DNA from 3 places in the Streptomyces sp. NBC_00536 genome. Region 3 is predicted to be linked to each of the others. Evidence: predicted binding sites of a transcription regulator. Region 3 holds the regulator's gene; each other region holds the start of a gene.
The links. The regulator HrcA, encoded in region 3, represses chaperone genes, less so after heat shock. The targets are predictions, from matches to a motif close to TTNGCACTCNGNNNNNCNGAGTGCNAA.

Region 1: groES (co-chaperone GroES) is a predicted target of HrcA. The motif match lies at 3,166-3,192, and genes of this name have one in related genera.
Region 2: groL (chaperonin GroEL) is a predicted target of HrcA. The motif match lies at 3,753-3,779, and genes of this name have one in related genera.

The regions. Positions count from the first base shown of each region.
Region 1 covers NZ_CP107819.1:4,902,190-4,907,620, forward strand. The annotation lists gene OHS33_RS21770 (LCP family protein) at 1-996, opposite strand, end outside; gene OHS33_RS21775 (sensor histidine kinase) at 1,054-2,436, opposite strand; gene OHS33_RS21780 (response regulator transcription factor) at 2,429-3,118, opposite strand; gene groES (co-chaperone GroES) at 3,340-3,648, shown strand; gene groL (chaperonin GroEL) at 3,781-5,409, shown strand.
Region 2 covers NZ_CP107819.1:4,537,048-4,542,478, forward strand. The annotation lists gene OHS33_RS19980 (glucosyl-3-phosphoglycerate synthase) at 19-969, opposite strand; SAM riboswitch class I at 1,164-1,314, shown strand; gene thrC (threonine synthase) at 1,332-2,645, shown strand; gene OHS33_RS19990 (MoaD/ThiS family protein) at 2,691-2,966, shown strand; gene OHS33_RS19995 (cold-shock protein) at 3,387-3,593, shown strand; gene groL (chaperonin GroEL) at 3,910-5,431, shown strand, end outside.
Region 3 covers NZ_CP107819.1:2,679,097-2,684,527, forward strand. The annotation lists gene OHS33_RS11650 (16S rRNA (uracil(1498)-N(3))-methyltransferase) at 1-294, opposite strand, end outside; gene OHS33_RS11655 (nitronate monooxygenase) at 291-1,382, opposite strand; gene dnaJ (molecular chaperone DnaJ) at 1,495-2,631, opposite strand; gene hrcA (heat-inducible transcriptional repressor HrcA) at 2,632-3,648, opposite strand; gene OHS33_RS11670 (MBL fold metallo-hydrolase) at 3,846-4,589, shown strand; gene OHS33_RS11675 (DUF3097 domain-containing protein) at 4,600-5,400, shown strand.

The sequences.
Region 1 (5,431 bases), 2.2 Mb from region 3:
GATGGGCAGTGTCGTGAATTCCACATGGCCGCCGGAGAGGTTCTTCGCCTGCTTGACGAAGGACATCAGGTCCCAGCCCTGATCGGTCACCACGTCCTGTTTCGCCGTGTCGATCAGCTTGAGCAGCTTCACCGGATCCGTGAAGGTCCCGCCGTCGTTCAGCTTCTTCGTCGCCCCGGCCAGGAACGCCTGCTGCCGCTTCGTCCGGTCCAGGTCACCGCCGTCCAGACCCATCCGCTGGCGGACGAAGGCCAGCGACTGCTGCCCGTTGAGGGTCTGCCGCCCGGCCGGGAAGTCCGCCCCCGAGTTCTTGTCCTTGGCCGGCTTGTTCAGACACACCGGTACGCCGCCCAGCGCGTCCGCCAGGTGGTAGAAACCGGCCAGATTCAGCTCGGCGAAGTGGTCGATCGGCACGCCCAGGAACGCCCGCACCGTCGCGATCGAGGCCTTGCGCCCCGCCTCGCGCCCCTCCCGCTCCAGCTCCCGCCGGTCCGTGACCCCCTGGCCGGACAGCTGCTCCTCGCGCTTCGCCTTGGCCCGCCCGTAGGCCTCCTTGATCTTCTGTTTGCCCGTGTCCCCGGGCACCCCGTGCATCGTCACGAAGTCGTCGCGCGGGACGGAGAAGGCCTTCGCCTTGCCGCCGTCCGCCGGCACGTGCAGCAGGATCAGGGTGTTCGTGTTGTAGCCGCCGATGTCGGAACTGCCCGCGTGCAGCTTGTCCAGGACCGCCTCCGGTAGCGGCTCGCCGTTCTGGTCGCGGCGGCTGTCCAGCCCCATCAGCAGGATGTTCAGGTCCCCGGACTGGGACTTCTCTGCGCCCTCCAGCGCCTTGGAGCTGCCGATGCTGCCCGCCAGATCGTCGTAGAGATACCAGCCCGTCGCGCCCACCAGCACGGTCAGCACGCAGCCGGTGAGCAGCAGCGTGCGCCCGATCCGGCGGTGCGGTCCCCGTGTCCCGCGGGTGCCAGGGTCCGTCTTCCTGCGATGCGCACTCATGCCAGTCGATGCTGGGGCACGGCCGCTGAAGGAAACCTGAGGGTCCTGAAGAGGCGTTCAGGAGGACCCGGCAGGAAGCCGCAGCACCAGCAGCGCCCCGCCCCCGGCGCCCCCGGCGGGATCCAGCGCCACCAGCTCGCCGCCGTGCGAGCGGGCGACCTCGCGGGCGATGGCCAGGCCCAGCCCGGTGCCGCCGCTGGCCCGGCCCCGGTCGGCGTCGAGGCGGACGAACCGCTCGAAGACCCGGTCCCGGTCCGCCTCCGGGATCCCCGGACCGTCGTCGGTCACCTCCAGCACATTCCAGCCATCGCGCGCGTACGCCCGTACGACGACCTCCGTACGGGCGTACCGCAGCGCGTTGTCCACCAGGTTGGCCAGCGCCCGCTCCAGCCGCGCCGGATCCCCGGCCGCCGGTACGGGCGCCCCCGCCACCACCCGCAGCCGCACCCGCGGCGCCCCCCGCCGGGCCGCGTCCTCCGCGGCCAGCAGCGCCAGGTCCACCGGCTCGGTGCGCGGCGCGGGCCGCCCGTCGAGCCGGGCCAGCAGCAGCAGGTCGGCCGCGATCCGCTGGAGCCGCTCGGTGTCGGCGAGGGCCGCCGCGACCGACTCCCGGTCGGGGTCCTCCAGCGCCACCTCCAGCCGGGACCGCACCGCGGCCAGCGGATTGCGCAGCTCGTGCGAGGCGTCGGCGGTGAACTGGCGCTGGCGCGCGTCGGAGCGCTCCAGCCGGTCCAAGGTGTCGTTCACGGTCCGGGCGAGGCGCGCGATCTCGTCGGCCCCGCCCGGGTCGGGCACCCGCCGGTCCAGCTCGCTCCCGGTGACCGCGGCCAGCGCGTCGCGGATCGCGGTGACCGGGCGCAGCGCGTGCCCGGCCACCCACCAGGCGAGCGCGGCGGCGAAGGCGATCAGCGGGGGAGCGCCGCCGAGCATCCCGTAGGCGACGGAACGGGTGGCGTCGTCCACGTCCCCGAGGACGGTCATCGCGTAGACGTAGTGCGCGGCGGTGCCCGCCGGGCCGGGGGCGCTGACCACCACCACCGCGCGCCGCTCACCGCCCCCGGGGGCCGGGGGCGGCAGGACGGCCGCGCGCGAATCGTCCCCGGCGGCGGGCCGCAGGGCCGCCAGCTCGGCGGCGAGCCGTCCGGGGTCCCCGGTGGACGCGGTGACCCGGCCCGCCGCGTCCAGCACGAACACCAGGTCCACCCCGCTCTCGGGGGCGGGCAGCCGGCCGGCGGGCAGGGCCCGGGTGTCGAGCTGGGCGGCCACCTTGCGGGCGGCGAGTTCGGTGCGGCCGGTGGTGTTCTCCAGCAGGTTGGCGCGCAGCACGCCGTAGAGCCAGATCCCGCCCACGGCCAGGACGGCCGCCATCGCGAGGGCGGCGCCGAGGGCCGCGCGGGCCCGGACGCTGCCCAGCAGCCTCCCCCGGGGGGTCTCAGCCACCGTCGGGGGCCATCCGGTAGCCGGTGCCGTGGACGGTGCGGATGGACCGGCGGCCGAAGGGGGCGTCGATCTTCCGGCGGAGCGAGGAGACGTAGACCTCGACGATGTTCGGGTCGATGCCCGCGGAGCCGCCGGGGGAGCGCCAGACCTCGTCGAGGATCTCCTGCTTGGCCACGGCCCGCCCCGGGTGCTCCATCAGGCAGGCCAGGACGCCCAGTTCGCGGGCGGTCAGCTCGATGTCCCGGGTGCCCCGGCGGCAGCGGCGGCCCTCGGGGTCCAGGAAGAGGTCACCGGCCTGGAGGGTGGTGCGCGCGGGGGCCCCGGCCCGCCGGGCCAGCGCCCGGACGCGGGCGCCCAGGACGACGAAGGAGAACGGCTTGGTCAGATAGTCGTCGGCGCCGGAGTCCAGGCCCTCCGCCTCGTCGTACTCGCCGTCCTTGGCGGTGAGCATCAGCACGGGGGTGGTGTCGCCGTGGGCGCGCATCCTGGTGCAGATCTCGTACCCGCTGAGCCCGGGCAGCATCAGGTCGAGCAGCACCACGTCGTACGGGCCGCCGCTGAGCGCGAGTTCCAGACCGCGGTGGCCGTCGTGCGCGACCTCGACCCAGTGCCCTTCGGCGGACAGGCCGCGCCGGAGGGACTCGGCCAGCCCCTCTTCGTCTTCGACCACGAGAATGCGCACGCGCCAAGCGTCACACACGTGGCCGCCGCAACGCCGGACGCGGATAATTGGCACTCCGCTTGACCGAGTGCTAATCGCCGGAATAGTCTCGGGCCTGGCACTCGCCACCGGTGAGTGCCAACAGCGCGACAGGCAGGTCCGGCTCCCGCGACGACGGAACCACCTGGTCGCCACCCCAAAACAGTTAACCCCGTGAGATCTCCGAAGGGGGAGACCGGAACGTGACGACCACCAGCTCCAAGGTTGCCATCAAGCCGCTCGAGGACCGCATTGTGGTCCAGCCGCTCGACGCCGAGCAGACCACGGCTTCCGGCCTGGTCATCCCGGACACCGCGAAGGAGAAGCCCCAGGAGGGCGTCGTCCTCGCCGTGGGTCCGGGTCGCTTCGAGGACGGCCAGCGTCTTCCGCTGGACGTCACCGTCGGCGACGTCGTCCTGTACAGCAAGTACGGCGGCACCGAAGTGAAGTACAACGGCGAGGAATACCTCGTCCTCTCGGCCCGCGACGTGCTCGCGATCGTCGAGAAGTAATCACTTCTCCAGTTTTGCTTTGAGCTACGCCCCTGGTCACCCCTGCTGATGCCGGGCGGCGAGGGGCGTAGTTCGTTCAAGGCGGTCGCGGTGAGCGGCCGGGGATCGCAACGAGAGGGCTGAACCGCTCCCATGCCGAAGATTCTTAAGTTTGACGAGGACGCCCGTCGCGCTCTTGAGCGTGGCGTGAACAAGCTTGCCGACACGGTCAAGGTGACGATCGGCCCCAAGGGCCGCAACGTCGTCATCGACAAGAAGTTCGGCGCTCCCACCATCACCAACGACGGTGTCACCATCGCGCGCGAGGTCGAGCTCGACGACCCGTACGAGAACCTCGGTGCCCAGCTCGTGAAGGAGGTGGCGACCAAGACCAACGACATCGCGGGTGACGGCACCACCACCGCCACCGTGCTGGCCCAGGCGCTGGTCCGCGAGGGTCTGCGCAACGTCGCCGCCGGCGCCTCCCCGGCCGCCCTGAAGAAGGGCATCGACGCGGCGGTCAAGGCCGTCTCCGCCGAGCTGCTCGACACCGCCCGTCCGATCGAGGACAAGTCCGACATCGCCGCCGTGGCCGCGCTCTCCGCGCAGGACACCCAGGTCGGCGAGCTCATCGCCGAGGCGATGGACAAGGTCGGCAAGGACGGTGTCATCACCGTCGAGGAGTCCAACACCTTCGGCCTGGAGCTGGAGTTCACCGAGGGCATGGCCTTCGACAAGGGCTACCTCTCCCCGTACATGGTGTCCGACCAGGAGCGTATGGAGGCCGTCCTCGAGGACCCCTACATCCTGATCAACCAGGGCAAGATCTCGTCCATCCAGGACCTGCTGCCGCTGCTGGAGAAGGTCATCCAGGCGGGCGCCTCCAAGCCGCTGCTGATCATCGCCGAGGACGTCGAGGGCGAGGCGCTCTCCACCCTCGTCGTCAACAAGATCCGTGGCACCTTCAACGCCGTGGCCGTCAAGGCCCCCGGCTTCGGTGACCGCCGCAAGGCGATGCTCCAGGACATGGCCGCCCTCACCGGCGCCACCGTCATCGCCGAAGAGGTCGGCCTCAAGCTCGACCAGGCCGGTCTGGACGTACTGGGCTCCGCCCGCCGCGTCACGATCACCAAGGACGACACGGTCATCGTCGACGGTGGCGGCAGCCACGACGACGTCGTCGGCCGCGTCAACCAGATCAAGGCCGAGATCGAGTCCACGGATTCGGACTGGGACCGCGAGAAGCTGCAGGAGCGCCTGGCGAAGCTCGCCGGTGGCGTCTGCGTCATCAAGGTCGGCGCCGCCACCGAGGTGGAGCTCAAGGAGAAGAAGCACCGCCTTGAGGACGCCATCTCGGCGACCCGCGCCGCGGTCGAGGAGGGCATCGTCTCCGGCGGTGGCTCCGCGCTCGTCCACGCCGTCAAGGTCCTGGAGGGCAACCTCGGCCTGACCGGCGACGAGGCCACCGGTGTCGCGGTCGTGCGCCGCGCCGCCGTCGAGCCGCTGCGCTGGATCGCGGAGAACGCCGGCCTCGAGGGCTACGTCATCACCGCGAAGGTCGCCGAGCTGGACAAGGGCCAGGGCTTCAACGCCGCGACCGGCGAGTACGGCGACCTGGTCAAGGCCGGCGTCATCGACCCGGTCAAGGTCACCCGCTCCGCCCTGGAGAACGCCGCCTCCATCGCCTCCCTGCTGCTCACGACCGAGACCCTGGTCGTCGAGAAGCCGGCTGACGACGAGGGCGACGCCGGTCACGGCCACGGCCACGGCCACAGCCACTGACCTCGTCAGTAGCGCGCTAGCG
Region 2 (5,431 bases), 1.9 Mb from region 3:
GGCGCGCCGGGGCACCCGTCAGGCCACGCGCCGGTGGGCGTACTCCTCCACGTCCCGCATCGGCGGCCGCTCCACCGTGTCCACCGGGTAGGTGTGCGGTTCGAAGCCGTCCGGCCCGCGCTCGAACTGGGTCAGCTCCGGCCGTACGAGGTGCCCGCGCGAGAGCCGCAGCTGCGCGGTCCGGTAGATCGCGGCGGCCATCCGGCCCAGCGCCCGCCCGTCCTGGTGGCGGTGCAGCCGTACGCCGACGTCGACCTGGGCGAGCGCGTCCAGGCCGGCCGTGTGCAGCGCGTCCACGAGCAGCCCCAGCTCGACGCCGTAGCCGACGGGGAACGGCAGCCGCTCCAGCAGGGAGCGGCGTACGGCGTACTCGCCGCCCAGCGGCTGGACGAATCCGGCCAGCTGCGGCCAGTGCAGGTTCAGCAGCGGGCGGGCCACCAGTTCGGTGACCCGGCCGCCCTGGCCGGGCGCGTCGCCGAGCGGGCGGTCGTACATCGCCTTGACGAACTGCACGTCCGGCTCGGTCAGCAGCGGGCCGACGATCCCGGAGACGAAGGCGGCGGAGAAGTCGCGCAGGTCGGCGTCGACGAAGCAGACGATGTCCCCGCTGGTGACCAGGAGCGAGCGCCACAGCACCTCGCCCTTGCCGGGCAGGGCCGGGACCCGCGGCAGGATGTCGTCGCGGTGCACCACGCGGGCGCCGGCCTTGGCCGCGACCTCGGAGGTGCGGTCGCTCGACCCGGAGTCGATGACGACGAGTTCGTCGACGAGCGGTACGGGCAGGGAATCCATCAGGTCACGGCGGATGACCTCGACGATCGCGCCGACCGTCGCCTCCTCGTCGAGAGCGGGCAACACGACACTGACCCTGATGCCCGATGCCCGCTTGGCCGAAAGTAGCCGCTCCAGCGGTCGGTCGGTGGCGGACCAGGAGCGGGCCCCCAGCCAGCGCTCCACCTCTTCCAGCACCTTCAGCACTCCCTGATTCAGTGGTGTCCCGGCCATCGTTATGGCCGAAATATGATCCATCTCGCGGTTTGGACGGCTGTCTCAACCATCCATGCCTTCGGTTACAGTCTTGAACAACGCGGAGGACCATCGCATGTCGGGGGTCCCCACGTACAAACGCACGGGTGCGCCGCCAAGGCGCGTTCGCGCCATACCGCTCATCCAGAGGGGCAGAGGGATACGGCCCGTTGAAGCCCCGGCAACCCTCCAGTCGGTCTCGCGATTTTTGCAAAGTCAGCGAGGTCCCCGGCTAGGGAAGGTGCCAAATCCGTCTCGTGGCGAAGTGCGCCACGGGGAAGATGAGGAGAAAGGGCCTCGCCGTCATGTCTGCACAGACTGTCGCCACCTCTGCCGCGACCACCACTTCCGCCACTTCTGCTGCGACCACCGTCGATCTCGGACCCGCCGTCGCGCTTTCCTGCCGCGAATGTGCCACCCGCTTCGAACTGGGTCCCATTTTCGCCTGCGCCGAGTGTTTCGGCCCCCTGGAAGTCGCCTACGAGCTTCCGGCCGGTGACCCCGAAGCGCTGCGCGCCGCGATCGAGGCCGGCCCGGCCAACATCTGGCGCTACGCCCCGCTGCTGCCCGTCCCCGCCGACGTGGCCTCGAAGCCGAACCTGAACCCGGGCTTCACCAAGCTCGTGGACGCCGAGAACCTGGCCAAGGAGCTGGGCGTCACCGGCAAGCTCTACGTCAAGGACGACTCCGGCAACCCGACGCACTCCTTCAAGGACCGGGTCGTCGCGATCGCCGTCGAGGCCGCCCGCGCCTTCGGCTACACCACGCTCTCCTGCTCCTCCACGGGCAACCTGGCCGGGGCCGTCGGCGCCGCCGCCGCCCGCGCCGGACTGCGCTCCTGCGTGTTCATCCCGCACGACCTGGAGCAGGGCAAGGTCGTCATGGCCGGCGTGTACGGCGGTGACCTGGTCGGCATCGAGGGCAACTACGACGACGTCAACCGCTTCTGCTCCGAACTGATCGGCGACCCGCTCGGCGAGGGCTGGGGCTTCGTCAACGTCAACCTGCGCCCGTACTACGGCGAGGGCTCCAAGACGCTGGCGTACGAGATCTGCGAGCAGCTCGGCTGGCAGCTGCCCGACCAGATCGTCATCCCGATCGCGTCCGGCTCGCAGCTCACGAAGATCGACAAGGGCCTCCAGGAGCTGATCAAGCTCGGCCTGGTCGAGGACAAGCCGTACAAGATCTTCGGCGCCCAGGCCGAGGGCTGCTCGCCCGTCTCGACCGCCTTCAAGGCCGGTCACGACGTGGTCCGCCCGCAGAAGCCGGACACCATCGCCAAGTCGCTGGCCATCGGCAACCCGGCCGACGGCCCGTACGTCCTGGACATCGCCCGCCGTACGGGCGGCTACGTCGAGGACGTCAACGACACGCAGGTCGTCGAGGCCATCAAGATCCTGGCGCAGACCGAGGGCATCTTCGCCGAGACCGCGGGCGGCGTGACCGTCGGCGTGACGAAGAAGCTCATCGAGAACGGGCAGCTCGACCCGGCGCTCACCACCGTGATCCTGAACACCGGTGACGGCCTCAAGACCCTGGAGGCGGTGGCCGGCGACAGCGGCCAGACCGCCACCATCCGCCCGAGCCTGGACGCGTTCCGCGCCGCCGGCCTGGCGTGACCACCCTCCCGACCGTCCTCTGACCCCCGGAAAGGCAGTAGCGCCATGAGCGTCAACGTCCGCATCCCCACCATCCTGCGCACCTACACCGGCGGCCAGGCCGAGGTCCCCGCCGAGGGCGCGACCCTCAGCGAGGTCATCGACTCCCTGGAGCAGAGCCACCCGGGCATCGCCGCCCGCGTGCTCGACGACCAGGGCAAGCTGCGCCGCTTCGTGAACGTCTACGTGAACGACGACGACGTGCGCTTCGAGAGCGGGCTGCAGACGCCGACGCCCGACGGCGTGGGTGTCTCGATCATTCCCGCCGTCGCGGGCGGCTGAGCCGCTCCTTGTAGGCCCGCCTTGTAGGCCTGCCGAGCAGGCGAAAACCTGAATTGCCCCCTCCGGTAAGAAACGGAGGGGGCAATTCTGCTTGGTTGGGCGCGGTAGAGTTGGGGAAGTCCCCGCCGCTGTTCTTGCCCGCCGCATATGAACGGGTCGCGGAAGGGTTGACATTGAGTCAACATGCAGGCGCGCTATGGGTCGTTGGCGCAGTTTGTCCGGCCCGAGTTGCCCCGGAAGATTCCTAATTTTCACCCTATTTCAATCTATTGGCGTGTCCGGATTTCTCGTCGGAATGACCTGTCGCAGACAGCAGCGGTGCGGATACATTCAGCCCCGGTCGAGGCGTTCCGGCGCAAGTTCTGACCCGGGTCCGCGAAGTGCGGTCCTGCGCAAGGGCCAGTAATAGGGGAGTTAGGCATGGCTCAGGGCACCGTCAAGTGGTTCAACGCGGAGAAGGGCTACGGCTTCATCGCGGTCGACGGTGGTGCGGATGTGTTCGTCCACTACAGCGCCATCCAGATGGACGGATACCGCACCCTTGAAGAGGGTCAGCGGGTCGAGTTCGAGATCTCGCAGGGCCAGAAGGGTCCGCAGGCGGACATGGTCAAGCTCGCAGTCGGCTAGCCGGAGCGATCGACCACCGACAGACGAACACGAGGGGCCCGCATCCTGAGACAGGGGATGCGGGCCCCTCGTACGCCCGGCCCGCGCCCGGCCCCGTCGTTCACCGGCTGTTCCCCGAAGCCGCTTGCACTCGGGGGTGCCGAGTGCTAATCATTGGCGTTAGCACTCTCCTGGTGAGAGTGCTACTAAACGAGGACCGGGTCGGTGAGGCCCAGCGAGTCTGGCGGGAAGGAACCGGCAGGCTCAACAGGCCGTCCGTCGCGGGCGCGGGCGCGGTCCAGGAGCAATCCACCGCTGTCCGGGAGGACCACTTCAGATGGCCAAGATCATTGCGTTCAACGAGGAGGCCCGGCGCGGTCTCGAGCGAGGCATGAACCAGCTCGCCGACGCCGTCAAGGTCACCCTTGGCCCCAAGGGTCGCAACGTCGTCCTTGAGAAGAAGTGGGGCGCCCCCACGATCACCAACGATGGTGTCTCCATCGCCAAGGAGATCGAGCTCGAGGACCCGTACGAGAAGATCGGCGCCGAGCTGGTCAAGGAAGTCGCCAAGAAGACGGATGACGTCGCCGGTGACGGTACGACCACGGCCACCGTGCTGGCCCAGGCGCTCGTCCGCGAGGGCCTGCGCAACGTAGCCGCCGGTGCGAACCCGATGGCCCTCAAGCGTGGTATCGAGAAGGCCGTCGAGGCCGTCTCCGCCGCCCTGCTGGCCCAGGCCAAGGATGTCGAGACCAAGGAGCAGATCGCTTCTACGGCCTCCATCTCCGCCGCCGACACCCAGATCGGCGAGCTCATCGCCGAGGCGATGGACAAGGTCGGCAAGGAAGGCGTCATCACGGTCGAGGAGTCGCAGACCTTCGGCCTGGAGCTTGAGCTCACCGAGGGCATGCGCTTCGACAAGGGCTACATCTCGGCGTACTTCGCCACCGACATGGAGCGCATGGAGTCGTCCCTCGACGACCCGTACATCCTGATCGTCAACTCCAAGATCGGCTCGGTCAAGGACCTGCTGCCGCTCCTGGAGAAGGTCATGCAGTCCGGCAAGCCGCTGCTGATCATCGCCGAGGACGTCGAGGGCGAGGCTCTGTCGACCCTGGTCGTCAACAAGATCCGCGGCACCTTCAAGTCCGTCGCCGTCAAGGCTCCGGGCTTCGGCGACCGCCGCAAGGCCATGCTCGGTGACATCGCCATCCTCACGGGCGGCACCGTCATCTCCGAGGAGGTCGGCCTCAAGCTGGAGAACGCGGGCCTCGACCTGCTCGGCCGCGCCCGCAAGGTCGTCATCACCAAGGACGAGACCACGATCGTCGACGGCTCCGGCGACAGCGACCAGGTCCAGGGTCGCGTCAACCAGATCCGCGCCGAGATCGAGAACTCCGACTCGGACTACGACCGCGAGAAGCTCCAGGAGCGCCTCGCGAAGCTGGCCGGCGGCGTGGCCGTCATCAAGGCCGGTGCCGCGACGGAGGTTGAGCTCAAGGAGCGCAAGCACCGCATCGAGGACGCCGTCCGCAACGCCAAGGCGGCCGTCGAAGAGGGCATCGTCGCCGGTGGCGGCGTGGCCCTGCTCCAGGCCTCCGCGGTCTTCGAGAAGCTCGAGCTCACCGGCGACGAGGCGACCGGCGCCAACGCCGTCAAGCTCGCGCTGGAGGCCCCGCTCAAGCAGATCGCCGTCAACGGTGGTCTCGAGGGTGGCGTCGTCGTCGAGAAGGTGCGCAACCTGCCGATCGGTCACGGCCTGAACGCCGCGACCGGCGAGTACGTCGACATGATCGCCGAGGGCATCATCGACCCGGCGAAGGTCACCCGCTCCGCGCTGCAGAACGCGGCGTCGATCG
Region 3 (5,431 bases):
CATCGTCTCGACGGCCAGCTCGCCCCGGTCCCCCTTCGGCAGCGCCTGGACCACGGTGATCCGTACGTCCGCGGGCGGCTCCTCGTGCACCGAGTCGACCGCGACCACCAGCCGGTCCTTGCCCTCTGCCGCCTTGACCACGGCTTCGGCCCAGCGCCCGCGGCCGTCCGCGAGGACCAACGCCTCGCCGGGGCCCAGTCGCTTCACGGACACGGCGTGGCGGCCCTCGGGGCCGTCCAGGACGAACTCCGGCCCCGCGGGGACCTCTTCGACCACGAACACGGGGGCGGTCATGACGCACTCCTCATTTTCAGCATCTGCAACGCGCTCTGCGCTTCGGCCAGTTCGGCCGCCAGTACTTCCACCAGCTGCGCGGCGGGCAGCGGCCGGGCCAGCCGGTGGCCCTGTCCGGCCCACAGGGCCATGCCCTGCGGGTCCCCGGCGGCCGCCGCGGCCTTGCGCAGGCCGGAGGTGATGTGGTGGACCTGGGGGTAGGCGGCGGGCGCGTACGGCCCGTGCTCCCGCATGAACCGGTTGACCAGCCCGCGGGCCGGGCGCCCGGAGAAGGCCCGGGTGAGTTCCGTGTGCGCGAACAGCGGGTCGGTCAGGGCCTTCTTGTGCAGCGGGTCGGCGCCGGACTCGGGGCAGGCCAGGAAGGCCGTGCCGAGCTGCGCGGCCTCGGCGCCCGCCGCGAGCACGGCGGCGATCTGCGAGCCCCGCATGAGGCCGCCCGCCGCGACGATCGGGAGCGCGACCGCTTCCCGTACCTGCGCGACCAGTGCCAGCAGGCCGACGCCCGCCGTGCCGTCGGTGTGCGGGTCGTCGCGGTGGGTGCCCTGGTGGCCGCCCGCTTCGATGCCCTGGACGCAGACGGAGTCGGCGCCGGCGCTCTGCGCGGTACGGGCCTCCTCGACGGAGGTCACGGTGACGACGGTGCGGGTGCCGCCCCGGCGCAGGGCGGTGAGCACCTCGGCCGGGGGGCAGCCGAAGGTGAAGGAGACCACGGGGACCGGGTCTTCGAGGAGGATGGCGAGTTTGGCGTCGTAGCCGTCGTCGCAGGTGCCGACGGTGTCCTCGGGGGCGATCGAGACCGCGTACCAGCTCGCCTCGCCCGCGAGCTGTCCCCGGTAGGCCTCGACGGCGGCGGGGTCGGCCGAAGTGGTCTGCGGTACGAAGAGGTTGACGCCGAAGGGGCGGCGGGTCAGCCCGCGCAGCCGTTTGATCTCCTGGTACATGCCGTCGGCGGTTTTGTATCCGCCGGCCAGGAAGCCCAGTCCGCCCGCCTCGCACACGGCGGCGGCCAGGGGCGGACAGGATCCGCCGCCCGCCATGGGGGCCTGCACGATCGGGTACTGGTGAAGACCGTTCGGTGCGGAGGACATGCCCAGCATCGTGCCATGTCCCCCGCACCAGACCGAATCGTGCAATTCGCCTGGCATAGTCCGGTTCCCCGGTACGCCCGACGCCCGCTGGGGGCGTCTTCCGGCGGGGCCGTCAGCGCCCGTTGAAGGCGTCCTTCAGCCGGCTGAACAGGCCCTGCTGCCCGGGCTGGAACTGGCCGGTGGGCCGCTCCTCGCCACGCAGTTTCGCCAGCTGGCGCAGCAGGTCCTCCTGCTGCGCGTCCAGCTTGTTCGGGGTCATGACCTCGACGTGGACGATCAGGTCGCCCCGGCCGCCGCCGCGCAGGTGCGTGACGCCGCGGCCGTGCAGCGGGATGGACTGGCCCGACTGGGTGCCGGGGCGGATGTCCACCTCTTCCATGCCGTCGAGGGTCTCCAGCGGGCACTTCGTGCCGAGGGAGGCCGCCGTCATCGGGATGGTGACCGTGCAGTGCAGGTCGTCGCCGCGCCGCTGGAAGGTCGAGTGCGGCAGCTCGTGGATCTCGACGTACAGGTCGCCGGCGGGGCCGCCGCCGGGGCCGACCTCGCCTTCGCCCGCGAGCTGGATGCGGGTGCCGTTCTCGACACCCGCCGGGATCTTGACCGTGAGGGTGCGGCGGGAGCGGACCCGGCCGTCGCCCGCGCACTCGGGGCACGGGGTGGGGACCACGGTGCCGAAGCCCTGGCACTGCGGGCAGGGGCGCGAGGTCATGACCTGGCCCAGGAAGGACCGGGTGACCTGCGAGACCTCGCCGCGGCCGCGGCACATGTCACACGTCTGCGCCGAGGTGCCGGGGGCGGCACCCTCGCCGGAGCAGGTGGTGCAGACGATGGCCGTGTCGACCTGGAGGTCCTTGGTCGTCCCGAAGGCCGCCTCGTCGAGTTCCAGGTCGAGGCGGATCATGGCGTCCTGGCCCCGGCGGGTCCGCGAGCGCGGTCCGCGCTGCGAGGCCTGCCCGAAGAAGGCGTCCATGATGTCCGAGAAGTTGCCGAAGCCACCGGCTCCGAACCCGCCCGCGCCACCGCCGCCCGAGGAGGACAGCGGGTCGCCGCCGAGGTCGTAGACCTGCTTCTTCTGCGGGTCCGAGAGCACCTCGTAGGCCGCGTTGATCTCCTTGAAGCGCTCTTGCGTCTTCGGGTCCGGATTCACATCCGGGTGGAGTTCACGCGCGAGGCGCCGGAAGGCCTTCTTGATCTCGTCCTGGGATGCGTCGCGGCGCACGCCGAGTACGGCGTAGTAGTCCGTGGCCACTTACGACTCCGCCAGGATCTGTCCGACGTAACGTGCCACTGCGCGTACCGCTCCCATCGTTCCGGGGTAGTCCATGCGGGTCGGTCCGACCACGCCGAGTTTGGCGACTGCTTCGCCGCCCGAACCGTAACCGACCGAGACGACCGACGTGGAGTTCAGTCCCTCGTAGGCGTTCTCGTGCCCGATCCGTACGGCCATTCCCGACTCGTTCGCCTCGCCCAGCAGCTTGAGGAGCACGACCTGCTCCTCCAGCGCTTCGAGCACCGGCCTGATCGTCAGGGGGAAATCGTGTCCGAAGCGGGTGAGATTGGCGGTTCCGCCGATCATCAGCCGTTCTTCGGCGTCCTCCACGAGGGTTTCGAGGAGGGTCGCGAGGACGGTGGAGACCGTCGCCCGGTCATCGGTCTCGAAGGACTCGGGGAGGTCCTGCACCAGCGGCGGCACATCGGTGAACCGGCGGCCGACGACCCGGCTGTTGAGCCGTGCCCGCAGGTCGGCCAGCGAGGTCTCCCCGAAGGGCGTCTGGCAGTCGATGAGCCGCTGCTCGACCCGTCCGGTGTCCGTGATCAGTACGAGCATCAGGCGGGCCGGGGCCAGCGACAGCAGCTCGACGTGGCGGACGGTGGAACGGGTCAGGCTCGGGTACTGGACGACGGCGACCTGCCGGGTGAGCTGCGCGAGCAGCCGCACCGTACGGCCGACCACGTCGTCGAGGTCGACGGCGCCGTCGAGGAAGTTCTGGATGGCCCGCCGCTCGGGCGACGACAGCGGTTTGACCCCCGCGAGCTTGTCGACGAAGAGGCGGTAGCCCTTGTCCGTGGGGATGCGCCCCGCGCTGGTGTGGGGCTGGGCGATGTAGCCCTCTTCCTCCAGCACGGCCATGTCGTTGCGCACGGTGGCGGGCGAGACGCCGAGCCGGTGCCGCTCGGTGAGCGCCTTGGAGCCGACCGGCTCCTCCGTCCCGACGTAGTCCTGGACGATGGCGCGGAGCACTTCGAGTCTGCGTTCGCTGAGCATCGCGCACACCTCCATCTGTGATGCCTGTTCCTGGTGCTGCCTGGCCGTCGTGGCGAGTGCCGCTGGCACTCGCGGTCGGTGAGTGCCAGAGATCCCCCGGTCAGTGTACGGCGGGTACGTACGGCGTTAGCAAGGGCGGCCCGTCGCGGCCCGTCAAGGTACCGCGCGGCGAGCGGCCGCTCGACTAGCGTCGCCTCATGGACGTGAGTTGGGAAGACGCGGGCTGGGAACGGCTGACCGGGCGGACCGGACGGCTGCGGCTGCCGGTGTGGGACTGCACCGCGGGGCTGGTGGTGGGTGATGACGCGGTCCTCCTGATCGACCCGGGTTCGTCCCTGCCGGAGGGGTCCCGGCTGCGGGTGGCGGCGGAGCACATGACGGGCCGGCGGGTGACGCATCTCGCATTCACGCACGGCCATTTCGATCACGTCCTGGGCTCCTCGGCCTTCCCGGAGGCCGAGGTGTACGGCGCCGTGGGCCTGGACGCACTGCTGACCGCGGACCGCGACGAGCTGCGCGAGGACGCCGTGCGGCAGGGGCTGGCGCGGGCCGAGGCGGCCGAGGCGGCGGAGCGGATGGTGGTCCCGCGGCACCTGGTGTCGGGCGAGTGGACCCTGGAACTGGGCGGGGTCCAGGTGCTGCTGGCCAACGTCGGCCCCGGGCACAGCGGGCACGACCTGGCGGTGTGCGTGCCGGGCGAGCGGGAGGTGGTCTTCTGCGGGGACCTGGTCGAGGAGTCCGGGGAGCCGCAGGCGGGCCCGGACGCGATGCCCGAGCGGTGGCCCGAGGCCGTGGACCGGCTGCTGTCCCTGGGCGGGGACGACGCGCTGTACGTGCCCGGTCACGGAGCGGTGGTCGACGCGGCCTTCGTGCGTGCGCAACGCGACACACTGGCCCAGCGGTACGGCGTGTCGCGTGCGCGCGGCCGCGGGGCCTCCTAGCGTCGGCCGGATGCGTGAGTACTCGCCCGACCTGACCCCCGCGTGGAAGCGCCCCCGCCCCGTCCCCGAGGTCCCCGCGGACCCGGACCTGGTGGTCGAGGAGGCCGGTACGGGCTTCTGCGGGGCCGTCGTCGGCTGCGAGGCGGGCACGGTGACCCTGGAGGACCGCTTCGGCAAGCGGCGGGTCTTCCCGATGGAACCGCGCGGCTTCCTGCTGGACGGGGCCGTGGTGACCCTGGTGCGGCCTTCCCGGGCCCCCGCGGGCCCCGCGCGCACGGCCTCGGGCTCGATCGCGGTCCCGGGCGCGCGGGCCCGCGTGGCGCGGGCGGGCCGGATCTACGTCGAGGGGCGCCACGACGCCGAACTCGTCGAGCGGGTCTGGGGCGACGACCTGCGCATCGAGGGCGTGGTGGTGGAGTACCTGGAGGGCATCGACGACCTCCCGGCGATCGTGGCGGACTTCGCCCCGGGCCCCGACGCCCGCCTGGGCGTCCTGGTCGACCACCTGGTCCCCGGCTCGAAGGAATCCCGCATCGCGGCCGCGGTGACCTCACCGGACGTCCTGATCGCGGGCCACCCGTACATCGACGTCTGGCAGGCCGTGAAACCGTCCGCCCTCGCCATCCCGGCCTGGCCGGTGATCCCCCGGGGCCAGGACTGGAAGACGGGCATCTGCCGAGCCCTCGGCTGGCCGGACAACACGGGCGCCGCCTGGCAGCACATCCTCTCCCGCGTCCACACCTACCAGGACCTGGAACCCGCCCTCCTGGGCCGCGTGGAAGAACTGATCGACTTCGTCACAGCCCCCTGATCCCGCCCAATCCAGCCCTGCCGACGCCGGG